2 regions of the Paenibacillus sp. JNU01 genome follow, and region 2 is predicted to be linked to the other one. Evidence: predicted binding sites of a transcription regulator. Region 2 holds the regulator's gene; the other holds the start of a gene.
The links. The regulator NrdR, encoded in region 2, represses ribonucleotide reductase genes. The targets are predictions, from matches to a motif close to AACACNATATATNGTGTT.

Region 1 (7,516 bases), 140 kb from region 2:
TTCTTGTTGCCTATCTTCACGATGGGAAAATATGTTCAAACAAACGATAAAGTTTATCTTCCCTTATCTATTCAGTTACACCATGCCGTGTGCGACGGCTATCACGCTGGGGTTCTATTCAACGAATTGCAGTCATTGGCAGATCGTAGTCATAAATGGTGTTAGTTAGCTAAATGAAGAAAAGGCATTCCTGACTCTTGGTGGAGTCATGGAACGCCTTTTCTTTTTCTCTTTTTTTCAAATGCTATTTAATTGCACTTGCTATACCCACATTGACTGCATGTTTTGCATCCTTCCACATTCATCAGGGATGCCGAACCACAAGAAGGGCATAAATCTCTTGATTCGATAAAGTTTTTTTGATTCTCCACTTGTGGATATGCGCTCTTCACTTGGTTCTGTTCTTGTGAAGCTCCCGTTTCATTCGCCTGCACATTGCTCTGTACATGACTTTCCAATGCTTTGGCGACGGCATCTGCAATCGATTCCACCCGGTTGGCTCCAAAGCCAATCGCACCCGAACCACCAATTCCCTTGAGATGTTTGATCAACAGTTCCACCTTGTGCCCGTGATCTCCGTATCGAAGAAACAGTGAGCATACCCGACCGAGGGCCTCAGCCATGGCGAACACGTCCGATCCCGCTTTGCCCACGTTCAGGAAGATTTCACCCGGCGTTCCCTCCAGATCATTAATTGTAATGTAAGCCATTCCGAATGGCGTATTAATTTTGTATGTTGCACCGCGAAGTACCTGAGGGCGGCTTCTATATTGTTTATCCAGCACTGTGGCAGAGGAAGAGGTTTGATCGGAAGAATGGATTTCATCATCAACCTTACTACTGACCGGCTCAACACCTGCCTGCCCTCCTACATTATTCGGGTTATCTATTGTAGATACGTCCGTCTTCTCTTTTGCTTCCGCCGTGTTCTGATCTTCGGTCTCCTGGGTCTCTTCCTTCTTCGAAGTGGACAACACCTGCACATCCCTACTGCCGTCTCGATATATCGTTACTCCCTTACAGCCAAGGTCGAAGGCCAGTTCATACAGTTCAGCCGTATCCTCCACCGTAAAATCAGCCGGACAGTTGGCCGTCTTCGAGATGGAACTATCCACCCATTGCTGAATCGCAGCCTGCACCCGGATGTGATTCTCAGCCGACAGATCCATCGCCGTCACATAATAGTCTGGTAAAGCTTCACCCGGATGTTCATCCAGCCACTCTTGCGCAATCGGTACGAACTGTTCATCATAACCCAGACGGCTTTGACGGAAATACTTGAAGGCGAAATACGGCTCAATCCCTGTTGATGTGCCTACCATCGTACCTGTACTTCCCGTTGGCGCCTGGGTGATCAGCGTGACATTTCGAATGCCCTGTTTGCGAATGGCCTCTCCCACTTCAGGGTACCTCGCAACCATATTTTTCATGAATCCACTCTGTAAATACGGTTCAGCTTCGAAAGCCGGGAAAGCTCCCTTCTCTGCTACAATCTCTGCCGATGCCAGATAGGCCTCCTTCGCCATGAATCCATACAGTTTATCCAGAAATTCAAGGGATTCAGGACTGCCGTACCTTATACGCAGCTTAATCATCAGCTCTGCCAGTCCCATCGTGCCAAGCCCCACCCGGCGTTCACGCTGCTGATTCAGTCTGTTTTCCTCAAAATGATATGGTGTTGCATCAATGACATTGTCCAAAAATCGAGCCGAGATGCGAGTGGTTTCCGCCAGTTCATCCCATGCCACATCATGATTCGTTTCATCATAGAATTTGGACAGATTGATCGCTGACAGATTACATACACCCCAGCCAGGCAGGCCTTGTTCCGCGCATGGATTAGTACAGATGATCGGATTAAAGTACCAGCTGTTGGACATCTGGTTATAGTACTCCATGAAAACCACACCAGGCTCTGCCGATTTCCAGGCTGATTCAATAATGGTATGCCAGATTTCGCGCGCCTTCAGCGTACGATAGTGTACCACCGAATGGCCTGCGGCTTTCCACTGCTGCATATCCCCGTTCCACTCGGTGTCGTAGTCTGGATCGTTCGTATCGGGGAAAACCAAATCCCAATCTCCGTCCTGCTTGACAGCCTCCATAAAGGCGTTACTCACACATACAGACAGATTAGCATTGGTCACCTGCCCCATCGTTTGTTTCACGGTAATAAAATCAAGCACATCTGGATGCCAGTCATTCATCATCAGCATGAGCGCACCCCGTCGGCTTCCGCCCTGTTCAATCAGTCCTGTCGTATAACTGAACAATCCGCCCCACGATACGGAACCGCTAGATGATCCATTGACACCTTTCACCACCGCTCGGCGAGGACGCAAAGAAGACAAATTAATGCCCACACCTCCCCCACGTGCCATAATCTCCGTCATCTCGGTCAAGGTCTTCATGATGCCACCCCGACTGTCCTGCGGAGACGGAATAACATAACAATTAAAGAGTGTGAGCTCATCGCTTGCCCCCGCTCCTGCAGCAATACGCCCTCCGGGTACTAACTTCCAATCCTCCAACACGGAGCGGAACTTGGACTCCCACGTTGCCCGCTGATCTGCTGTAGATTCAACAGAGGCCATGGCTTTGGCAAGTCGGCTCCACATCTCTTCCGGTGTTTTTTCGATGTTGAGCGTCAGTTTCTCCACGCTCGTCTCGATGATCTCTCCGCTTCGGGTTCTCACTTGTACGAGCTGACCCTGGCGTTCTATAATTTCGCCCACTTCCTTGGTTGGGAACTTGGGATCATCCTTTGTTAATACCAGTACCACATCTCCGACCTTGGCATGATTCGAGTCAGCATCCTTCCAGGCGTATCGGTCCAGAAATATTTTTTCGCTAAGTCCTTCTAATTGGTACGATCGTTGGTTTGATTTCATCGCTACGTTCAACCTCCCCGATTAACGCTCCATTTTCACTATAAAAGTAAATTATGATGAAACACCACATATAGTGATATAAAACCAGTATATTACACCATATATTGATTTTCTATATGACTTTTATCACAGACCTTATTTTTTAGACTCTCCTGCTCGGACAAGCTTCTTCACACACCCTCAGACTCACGCATACAAAACCTGTGAATTTTTTGAGACAGAAAAAACCTGAAAAAGCGAAGCGTTCGCCTAAAAGCTTTCTGAAAGAAAGCTCCATCGAAAGCATACGCTATCCCCGGATTTCCCCTTCAGAAAAGGGAATCAAAGAAATCTGGGGATAACAGCGATTGGAAGGTTGTTCTGTCATCGTAGTGTTCGTGCAAATAAAATGTAGTTCAACTTGTATAGTTATGAACTCACTCTCATTCGTCCATACTATTACCTACGAATAAAACGTCATCACGTATGGCAGGGGAGGAAGCATCATGAACCGGAAAAACCCGCACCACACGAATCAACCTATAGCCGAGCTGCCCGTTCCACTGGAATTCGATCGAAGCTGGATCAATCAGTTGGAATCACGACTGGATAAAGGGGGCCCTTGGGGAGATTACCGACTCTTTCAACTGGGCATTCAAGCCGAAGAGACCAATCTGATTCCCAATTTTGACGAAATTCAGTGTTTGAAGCATTTACAAGGCCTTACTCCACTTCCTCACCAGATGGACACTGCACGCAGAGTATTATTTGAAATGTCAGGCCGGGCCATTCTCGCCGATGAGGTGGGTCTTGGCAAAACCATTGAAGCCGGTCTCATTCTGAAAGAATATATGGTTCGGGGTCTCGTATCCAAGGTACTCATTCTCGTACCGGCTTCTCTTGTGCTGCAATGGGTACGGGAGTTGAATTCGAAATTCGGTATTCCTGCCATTGCCCAGAAAAAGGCCTATTCCTGGCAGAATGAAGTAGTCGTTGCTTCAATGGATACAGCCAAACGTGACCCGCATAAAGATATGCTGCTGAACACTGATTACGACATGATCATTATTGATGAAGCACATAAGCTCAAAAACAAGAAAACAACCAACTATCAATTCATGCTGAAATTGCGCAAAAAGTACTGTTTGCTGCTCACAGCTACACCTGTGCAGAACGATATGAGTGAGCTGTTCAATCTGATTAACCTGCTGAAGCCCGGTCAGTTGGGGCGTCAGGGTGACTTTGCGGCCAACTTTGTCGTAGACAAACGGGTTCCGAAAAATCAGGAACAGCTTAAGAACGAGTTATCCAAAGTGATGATTCGTAACCGCCGCGGCGAAGGCCCCGTTCAATTTACCAAACGGAACGTCTCCAACGTGAATCTGCAACTATCGCCCGAAGAACAAGCGCTCTATGATGGGGTGACGTCCTTTGTTAAGGATCAATACCAGGAAGCTGGCGGCAACCTGAGCAGCATGCTCTCCCTTGTTACATTGCAGCGTGAAGTGTGTAGTAGTCGAGATGCGGTATTCGTGACACTGGTTAATCTGTCGAAGAAACTTCCGCTGGACTCTCCCCTTCGGGACAAGATTTGGGAACTCGTTGCCCATATTAAAGCGATCAAGGAAAATACCAAAGCCGAGAAAACGATGGAGCTAATTCGCAACATGAATGAAAAAGTAATTATCTTCACCGAATACCGGGCCACGCAGGAGTATCTGCTAAACTATTTCCGTAACAACGGGCTTACGGCTGTACCCTATCGGGGTGGTATGAATCGAGGCAAAAAAGACTGGATGATGGATCTCTTCCGCGGACGTGTGCAGGCCATGATTGCAACCGAAGCGGGTGGCGAGGGCATTAATCTGCAATTCTGCCACCATATGATCAACTTTGATCTGCCTTGGAACCCTATGCGGGTAGAGCAGCGGATCGGTCGGGTACACCGGCTGGGACAGCAAAATGATGTGAACATTTTCAACTTATCCACGTCCGGAACCATTGAGGAACATATCCTGAACCTGCTGCATGAGAAGATCAATATGTTTGAGATGGTGATTGGCGGGCTGGATGTCATTCTGGAACGGCTGGAGAAGAAGGAGTCCATTGAGAAAAGCCTGTACAAAATCATGTTGGAATCACAAAATGATGAAGATATTCGCCGTAAAATGGATTCACTTGGGCAATCACTGAACTCCATTCAACGCGAGGTTGCCGATGAAGGCCCTGCCGTCTCCGGGCTGTTAGATCTTCGCAAAGGAGGTAGCTGACCCATGACCATGACTCCCCATGAAGTGCAGGCATATGTTCTCACCTATCTGGAAGCACTCGATTGTCAGATTATGGAGCGTTCGCCTGCCCATGTTACTGTTAAACTTTCGCCTGAGGCAGACAAAGCGTTGACCAATCGCCCCTATTATTGGGGGTTCGTGGAGCGAACCGGAGCACCCGCTGAGACAATGTCCTTTACATTTATATTCGATCCTGACAGTTATCAGCAGGCCATTGAAGCAGCCGAAGCCAAAACAGCGCAAGCATCACCTGACTTTGCTCAAACGAATGGCGCAACCAACGGCAGTCCTCAAGGCGAGCCACCGAAAGAAACCATTCTGGGCCGTTATTTCGGCATTACTCCATCCATGCCACTACTGGGACCAGGAAGGATATTGCGTGAAGAAGTGGTGTACGGCAGTCGCAGGCTCCAACAGATTTTTGGCGCAGCCCGTGAAGGGGGTGCCTTCGTGAATCTGTTCGAACAGGCTGCCAAACGGCAATTGCGCGCTACAGCGCCAGCCGTATATGAACCTTGGCTCGGTGTCTGTTTCAAGGTAGAGTTCGCCTGTGATTTGAAACGGGAAGAATTGCATTTTCTCGGCATCTCCCTTAGATCGGGTGAAATTATAGAGAAGTTCGGAACCAAGCTGAATCGACGTGATCTCAGTCCAAGGCTCGCGGAGAACATGCATGTACAGACAGCCAAAGTATCGTTATCCGATGCCGGAGCTGCTCTCGAATCTCATTTGACGAACCGCTTGCTGGAACTCGATTATAGCTGGGCTGAGAAAGCCCAAGAGCGACTTGATCTGGAGCTGGACGTGTTGGATACCTATTACGAAGCAGTACTCCGGGAAGATACACCTGAAGTAGAACCCCCGAGTAACACAGCCTCAGGCATGGAGAGTGTCCATTCTAACCGCACGTCACCTGTAGCTCTGAAAAAAGTTCTGGATATCACTAACGCTAAACCCATTGGAACAGATATGGAACTGGCCGCAGAGGCCGTTGTGCCGATCGAAACCGAGACAGACGCTGAAGAAGAGAAAGCCAAACAGGCGGTTATCGATCGCGAAGCCATGAAACTGCAATACGAGACACGCCGGACCGAGATGATCTGGCAATATGAACCCAAAGTGAAAGTGACTGCGATTAGCAGCGGCATGTTTCACTTAAGATAGACGAAGACACTACTTTTCCTGCAAATGCTGGCAAAAGTAGTGTTTATTCATGATCAGCTGCCCGACAGGTTGCGGCAACCTTTGCATAGCCCGTACCCTAGAATGAAATTAGGACCGGCTCAGGTAACGGATAAATGAAAAGTAGGTGTGAATTTGAAACAATTCTTCCATATGTGTTGGAACAACGCTCGGAAAACAGTCTGTATCTCCTTGGGCTTGCTCAGTTGTCTTGCCCTATTCTCCTTTTGGTCGATAGCCAATGCTGAAGAACAAAAAACGTCTTCACCATATCTCGCTTCATCTACAGCATATGGTCCCGAACATCATGCTTCCCAGAATGACAAGCTAGCTCCCGTCGCTGTACAACGATTTGCAGAGCAACAAGCTGCTGCACTTGGTACGGCTAACGCGGAAGCAGATTGGAAGATCGCCGACCTGGACTTCTATCCTCTGGGCCCTGGTACACATAGCTGGCTGGTGCAAGCTGCATTGGATGGGAAACCAATGGGATATATGATTATTACCGCCACAGAACAGGGACATCTGATGCTTAGTGAATATGGTCAAGGAGAGCAGTCACCATATAACAATGAACTTCTCGGACAAGCCTTAAATCGACAACATGTGAATCTTGAGGCGTTACTTGCTGGCGGAGGAGAGCTTCATCGTGGTTATGCTCTTCCCCTGCTGGCTTATTGGAAAGTGGAACACCCCAGCCATCCTGCTCTTTATATTGATGCTACGAATGGTGATGTATTACCCTCCGAGTTACTGAAGGTGTTGGAGGCTGGTTCCAAACAGGTTTCTGAGATCATAACTAAGTTATCCATAGCTCCATCGGGCACAGTCGATCCAATTCATTTGCGCCCCGTCTTCAATCCAGCTGACAATCTGTTGTGGATGACATCCAAGCCTATTGCTGCCAATCGGGCACGAGAGGTGATACAACACGGGGAGGATCAAGAATTTGTTTTCTCAGCAGAGAATCGCAACGTCGTATACGGTGGTCCTCTACCCGTCAGCGGGTATCAGCTATGGCATACAGATCATGAAGCAGAGTCCATTCTATATGTAGCGCTTGGTGGAAAAACATCCATTCAACGCTTTGTGCCTTTGAGCACATTACAACAAGACGGTCAGTTTTACATCTTGAAGCCTTGACTGTCAGCTAACTCTACAGAGCATTCAAAT
Region 2 (7,516 bases):
CCGGATACATCGTGGAAATGAGAATACCCAAAAGAAATTTGACCTTTGAGGAGGGACAGCTTACCTTTGAGGTTTACATCAATAACTCGACAGAAAATGGCGCTGACCGCTATGAAGTCGTTTCCTCTTTTGGAGTTCCAGACGCAGCTTACACCAGCTCTGATTCATTTACAGACAGCCTGCAGCTCATCCCAGCCAATGAATTAGACACCAGATTATCAATTACCGCCACTGCGGGACCAGGCGGCTCAATCATGTCGAACCCACCCGGCGATGTCCTGAGAGTAGATCGGGGCTCTAACAAAGAAATTACGTTTACCCCCGATTACGGCAAAATTGTGGATACCGTAACGGTAGATGGCGAGACTGTGACTCTACCTGCTAGCACTTATACCTTTACAAATATTGAGGCTGATCATGCCATTCATGTGACCTTCAGAAACGATCCGGACGCGGGGATACTTCCTTTTATCGTATGGAATGACAACTTCGCCAGTGGCGAGTACACAACGGCTGTTATCATTGATTTAGGCGAGGGGAAGTCGGCATTAGGCTCCGCGCTTAATCCAGACTTGTTTGCCTTATCGGCTAGGAACACGACCTTGAACGGCGAAGCAGTGACCTTTGAAGGACCACGCAAGATCACAAGGGTATACGCTAATGACGAGCCAAAGGTACGCGGCTATGTCGGGCCGATTAGCCATTCACCAGATTATCAGGACGGACTGGTGAGCGGTCGTTACATCGTTGTTGAGTCTGAGTTTTATTCAGAGAGCGGCGGCAGTACAACGCTGGATGGCAGCAGTAACTCGACTAGGCAGGTCTACACCCTTGTTCAAAAGGGCGAAATCGTACTGACAGAGGGGAATTCGCTTCACAATGTGGTTTTTGAACAGGAAAAAGTTGTGAATCCAATCCTCGATAAATTTACAACATTCACGGACAATTCGGTCAATCGTTCGCTCTACCTTCACAAGGATGACGGAGGTAACGTGATGAAAGGATTGCCGCTGTATGTATATACCCACGGCATGTCACGCGGCGGCACAAACGCTGCGACAGACCAAAAAGCAGCCATGAAATCCGCCAACGGTTCCGTCGCTTTAATGAAAAAGATGGAGCAAAATCCCGATAAGTACGCCAGCCATATACTGAATCTTTCCTATAATGGCGTATCTGTTCCCTCCACAGAAAATGTTAAGAAGGTCATAGACGCCCTGATTGCCAGTGGTGAAGTAGATCCTAACCGTATTTACGCAGCAGGCTTCTCATGGGGCGGCCAGTATACGAATAACTTAGTTAACAGCTATCCCGGCTTCTTCGCTGCCGCCGCACCTATGGCCCCGGTAAGCGGTTCACCGAACGCTAAAGACAATGACGCTCACAACAACCTGGCCTATTGGATGTTTTTAAATGCTCATAATGTTGGTGGCTACCAGACGAACCTCAATAACTTCATCAATAACAATATGCCAAAAATGGTCAACGCGAGGGCTTCGCGCTTTGAGAGTAATGAGGCTCTTACGTGGCCCTACAATCAATTTGATCAGCCGAATCTGAGGCCGAATCCGGCCAACACACCTGTTCTGGCTGATTATATAGCGCATGAAGTTGAAGCGGCGGTGCTTTATAACCAGATCACTATGGGGAATTGGAGCATAGCTCCCACGGCGCAGTCCTCTAACTTACCGGCTTGGGACAATGATTACACAGACGTCTTTGATTGGATGTTCGCGCAGAGAAAACCGTCCGTGCCTGGTGCACCGAGTGGCTTCAAAGCGACAGCGGGTGACGGACAGGTCACATTGAGCTGGAATGCTCCTGCTGACGATGGTGGCAGCGCGATATTGGGCTACAAGGTATGGTATGGAAATGTAACACCGGTTGCATTGGAAGCGGCGGAGACCAAATATACCTTCAACAATCTGACAAACGGCCAAGGCTACAACTTCACCATCATCGCGGTGAACGCGAAGGGAGACGGCGCGGAGATCAGTGCTACGGCGACACCGATGAAGACGACGACTCCCACTGTACCTGATTCTGGCGGCAATACGGGCAACACCGGTAATACAAGCAACAGTGGTAATACACACAACACCAACAATACGGGCACCGGGACAGACGCTGGAACGTCGAAGTCGACCTACACAGTGAATACACCGAAGGATAAGCCCGTGATCACTGACAAAAACGGCAACACCACCCTGCCTGGCGGCGGCGAGATTGCGACCAAAGGCGGGACGAAGATTAAAGTACCCGAAGGCACATCGATAGACGCAAACGGTGAGGTAATCATTCCGGCAGACAAAAGCGCCGAAGTGACACTACCCGGCGGCAACAGCAGAGTGACCATTTCGGGTGGCTCGACGATCGCGAGCGATGGTACGGTCACAATAGGCGGCAAAGAAGCGCATGTGAACCTGTCAAACGGCAACCAGGTGCATCTCCACGGTGGATCGAAGATACGGAGCAGCGGAGCGGTTGTGGTAGGACCGGACGGAGCAAGAGTCGGTTTAAACAACGGCATGTCGCTGAACATCCGTGAGGGTACGGAGCTGGTGTTCGATGACGCCACCCCACTGGGCTTCCTCGTGATATCGGGCAACCCTTTCAGGGATGCCAACATGGAAGACTGGTTCTACAACGATATAAATTTCGCCTACACATACGATCTTTTCAACGGCACGACGTCCACAATGTTCTCACCGGGCAGCGCAATGACGCGTGCAATGTTCGTGCAGGTACTGGCCAATCTTGAGAACGTAAACCTCTCCAGCTACACGAGTTCCCGCTTTAATGACGTGACGGACGGACAATGGTACACCGCGGCAGCCGAGTGGGCGGCCGAAAAAGGCATAGTCAACGGTACAAACGCAGACCTGTTTGACCCCAATTCGCCGTTAACGCGTGAGCAGCTGCTGGTGATACTTTACAACTACATGAACTACAAGGGCTATGAGATACCTGAAAGCTACTCTAAACCCTTCACGGATCAGAGTGAGATCAGCTCCTGGGCGTTGGAGGCCGTTCAGACGCTTCAAGGCAACGGCATTATATTAGGCAAACCGGGCAACTTTTTTGTTCCCAAAGCCACCGCCACCCGCGCCGAAGTAGCCACGATCTTTGTAAGGTTCGTTGAATATCTGGCTAAGTGAAAGCGTATACAGAATTAAGGAGACCCCTCCCGGCTGGACAATATCAAGCCGGATGGGTCTCCTGTTTTCAAACTGCACTTTTTTTGACAACTCCCCGGTCAGGACTTTAAACCCTCGATTTTTGGTATTTAGAATATACGTCCCCAATTCCTTCTACTTCATTAATCATGTTCTGATTTATTTCACCACATAAAAAACGCCATCACACTAATGTGATGGCGTTCTTCGTTATGGAGCCTAGGGGGATCGAACCCCTGACCTCATCGCTGCCAGCGATGCGCTCTCCCAGCTGAGCTAAGGCCCCAGGATATGAAATAGATAACTTGTCCAACACTGCTAACGTTCCACAGGCGACTCCTATATCATATAAAATCCAGCTTTCGCTGTCAATCAATTTTTCAAGATCCAAAATGATTGGAGAAGAACAACCGATTTCACTGGTACACATGGACTGGAACTCCAGACTGCTCTTCTCCCTTTCCCACTTCACTAATCCTCCAGATCGTCTTTGGACAACAGGGATTTCAGTTCTTTCATGAACATATTGATATCTTTGAACTGACGATATACCGACGCGAAACGGACATACGCCACTTCATCGACTGGAAACAACTGTTCCATCAATAGCTCACCAATCTGACGACTCTCCACTTCAGCATCAGCTGTATTACGCAGGGATTTCTCGACTTCAGATACCATCATCTCCAACGTCTCAACGGAGACTGGACGTTTCTCACAGGCACGAATAAGCCCGCGAAGAATCTTGTCCCGGCTAAACTCTTCCCGGCTGCCATCTTTCTTGATAACAATCAATGGAGTTTCTTCAATCATCTCAAACGTTGTGAATCTTCGGGCACACTGCTCACACTCCCGGCGACGGCGAATGGATTTCGCTTCGTTGGCCGGACGCGAATCAAGCACTTTGGTACCCATATAACCGCAATAAGGACACTTCAAATCAGATCACTTCCCACGTTTTACTTTTTACCACATATTCCCTGTCTTGATTTTGTAATGAAAAATGCATTGCCGAGACATAATACTTTTACCAACTCACGAGGAGGTGAACAGCAATGGCACAAAGCAACGGTAACTCCAACAACCTGGTGGTAACTAAAGCTTCCGCAGCACTCGAGCAAATGAAATATGAAGTTGCTCAAGAACTCGGAATCAGCATCCCACAAGACGGATACCAAGGTAACATGACTTCTTACGAGAACGGTTCGATCGGTGGATACATCACGAAGCGTCTGGTAACAATTGCAGAACAGCAATTGGCAGGTCAATACCAATAATATCTGCATCGTAATACGCTACACAGAGGAGCATGGAGCGGCCGGTGAACAACCGGCCTGCTCTGTGCTTCTACTTATATACTTAGAACGTATTATAGATCTTTACATACTGATTATAATAATAAATGACCCTTTGTACATAGTGACGCGTCTCACCAAATGGAATATCCTTTACCGTATCGAATGAACCATCCCATACACCATCTCTGAGCCAACTATTCACTTTGCCTGGACCCGCATTATAAGCAGCGATCATAACCGCTTCATTGCCACCAAATTGATCGGACAGATTGCGCAGATACCATGTGCCTAACTGAATATTTCGTTCAGGCTCGTGCTTCAATTCCTCCAGTGAAGTGTCGGGAATTTTGGCTTGTTCCAATATCCAGTTGGCCGTGTCCGGCATCAGCTGCATGAGTCCAATGGCACCTCGTTTGGATTCCTTGCTTGTCTTGAAATTGGTCTCCACTTTGATAATGGAAGCAATCAGAAACGGATCAACCTCATAGCTCTGAGATTGGGCACGAATCTCTTCCTTATAATGAATCGGATAGAACCATGCCATCCAGTTTGTATTCAGAAATAACACCAATACAAAGGACACAAACATCAACAGCAGTACTCGTTTCTTGCGCAATATTCTCATAACAAACCCTTACGCTGTAGATATGAGTCAATTTGCTGCTCCGTCTCAGTCCATAAACCGCTGTTATCGATGACAATGTCAGCCAACTGCTTTTTGCGCTCAATATCCATCTGTACATCCATCCGTGCCTCAGCCTGCGCTGCAGTCATTCCATCCCGACTCATCAAGCGATCTCGTTGAACCGCTCTCGGTACATAGACAACCATGACTTCCTCAAAACCGTCTTCCAGACCCGATTCGTAGAGCAATGGAATATCAGATACCACAAGTTTATCCGGATGTTGCAACGCATATGCAGCAGCCCGTTCACGCATCTCTTTACGGATCGCCGGATGTGTGATAGCCTCCAATGCCTTTCGTTCCTCTGGTTGTTGGAAAACAATACTTCCAAGCTTTTTCCGATCCAGTGTTCCATCTTCGTTCAGTATGGCTTGTCCAAACCGCTTAACAGCGGCGGCCAACACGGGATGCCCGGGCATCATAACTTCCCGGGCAATAACGTCTGCATCGATGAGCAACGCTCCCTTACTGGCGAGATAGGCGGAAACACTGCTTTTGCCTGTCGCGATCCCGCCGGTTAAGCCTATATTCATCGTTTCACCTCATAACAGCTTCATTATTCCCATAATCATTAACAATAGTGCCGGCAATACAGAGAGTCTTCGCATCCAGCGCAGGGCTGAGAATCGTAGTCCAACCTTCATGCCGAGTGACAGAAACGCCCCACTAAACAGGGCAATAATGAGTGCCGTCCAGAGCGTGGGGAATCCCAAAAGAGCCGCTCCCAGGCCTGCTCCAAACGCATCCAGAGACAGGGCAATCCCCAGCCACATCGCTTCCTGAGCAGATATACTTCCCGAGTTATCCATATCCGCCTTGGAAGGGCTGCGAAGGATCTGAATGACGACCCCCAGCTTACGGAGCTCCAGTGTAAATACCATTCGTTCGAGAGAACCACCCGAAGCCGATTGCTCCAGATCCAGTGCAAGCACCTGATTCCTGCCTTTGGAATCCGGCAGCGTCACTTGTACGTTTCCCATCGCATTAACGTTTGTTTCTTCTGTTCCCTCATCCGTTCCGTTGCCTGTTTCCAGCTGTTCTTTTCCTTGCTTTCGAATAAGTTGCAACAGTGACCATGCACCAATACCTATCAATATAACGGCGCCCACAATGGAAGCGATATCCGGTGACACGACATGGGACAACAGCACACCAACTTGCATCGACAAGGCAATAACCAATCCCGAACAGATCGAAATAACAGCGATAGATAACAGGGGAATCTTCGTCCTCCGTAACCCATATGTAATCCCGACTCCAAAACCATCTAAACTAAGCGCCAAAGCAAGCGCCAGCAATGAAATAAAATGATGCAGCACCCCGGACTCCTCCTCTGTGCGGTACTCGTGCCAACTGAAGATGCCAGTATGGGTATACGCCCGCTTATTTCTGCCATATCAGTATATGGAGGGAGGAATCCAAGGGTGCTATGATTTCATCATTTCGTTCATTCAGTTCAAGTTCAGCGGCTGACAGTTCGGACAAAAATGCGTACCACGGCCACCAACCACCGTTTTTTCAATTAACGTACCACATGTTGCACAAGGCTCCGATTTGCGTCCATAGATTTTCAGTTGATGCTGGAACATGCCCATCTCACCCTGTCCGTTCACATAGGATTTGATGGATGAACCCCCTGCATTCACTGCATCTTGCAACGTAGCCACAATCGCTTCATGAAGCACCGTTAACTGCGCCTCGGTCAGAGTTTTGGCGATGGTCTCAGGATGGATGCCGGCGCGAAATAGAGCCTCGTCCACATAAATATTCCCGATACCCACCACATATGCCTGATTTAACAACACAGCTTTAATTTTGGTTGTTCGCTTGCCCACCGCCTCACGGAATGCGGTTACCGTAAAGGCCGGATCAAGCGGCTCCAATCCCAGCTTCAGCAAAGGTTTCGATATCAGTTCCTCACCTGCATTAAACAGATGCATCGTACCGAACTGGCGTACATCCTTATAACGCAATTCCGTACCATCATTAAAATGGAAGATTACATGTGTATGCTTCTCCACATCTTCATGCTGCTCGTACACGCCGTACCTTCCTTCCATCCGCAGATGGGAGACAAGCACCAGCCCGTCCAGCAAAATACGCAAAAACTTGCCGCGTCTCTCCACGCCAATTACGGTATGTCCCGCGAGTTCCATTGCAAATGCATCTATGTCGTCCGGCCGCTGAATAATTCGCGGCAAGCTAACGGTCACATGATCAATCGTTTTGCCCACAATAAGTTGATTCAATGTTCTTCTGACTGTTTCGACTTCCGGTAATTCCGGCATGATGTTCTCACCTCCCCTATATTATAACGGAAGATGGCGCTCAGCGGGACCCTTTTCTTATATCTCTAA

Region 1: NLBNIHML_RS27825 (adenosylcobalamin-dependent ribonucleoside-diphosphate reductase) is a predicted target of NrdR. The motif match lies at 2,952-2,969, and genes of this name have one in related genera.

The regions. Positions count from the first base shown of each region.
Region 1 covers NZ_CP169723.1:6,309,287-6,316,802, reverse strand. Annotated here, with positions in the region: gene catA (type A chloramphenicol O-acetyltransferase) at 1-165, shown strand, start outside; gene NLBNIHML_RS27825 (adenosylcobalamin-dependent ribonucleoside-diphosphate reductase) at 249-2,891, opposite strand; gene NLBNIHML_RS27820 (DEAD/DEAH box helicase) at 3,377-5,140, shown strand; gene NLBNIHML_RS27815 (YqhG family protein) at 5,144-6,325, shown strand; gene NLBNIHML_RS27810 (hypothetical protein) at 6,473-7,486, shown strand.
Region 2 covers NZ_CP169723.1:6,167,151-6,174,666, reverse strand. Annotated here, with positions in the region: gene NLBNIHML_RS27165 (S-layer homology domain-containing protein) at 1-3,158, shown strand, start outside; tRNA gene NLBNIHML_RS27160 (tRNA-Ala) at 3,390-3,462, opposite strand; gene nrdR (transcriptional regulator NrdR) at 3,648-4,115, opposite strand; gene NLBNIHML_RS27150 (alpha/beta-type small acid-soluble spore protein) at 4,232-4,453, shown strand; gene NLBNIHML_RS27145 (lytic transglycosylase domain-containing protein) at 4,536-5,099, opposite strand; gene coaE (dephospho-CoA kinase) at 5,096-5,692, opposite strand; gene NLBNIHML_RS27135 (manganese efflux pump) at 5,702-6,478, opposite strand; gene mutM (DNA-formamidopyrimidine glycosylase) at 6,611-7,447, opposite strand.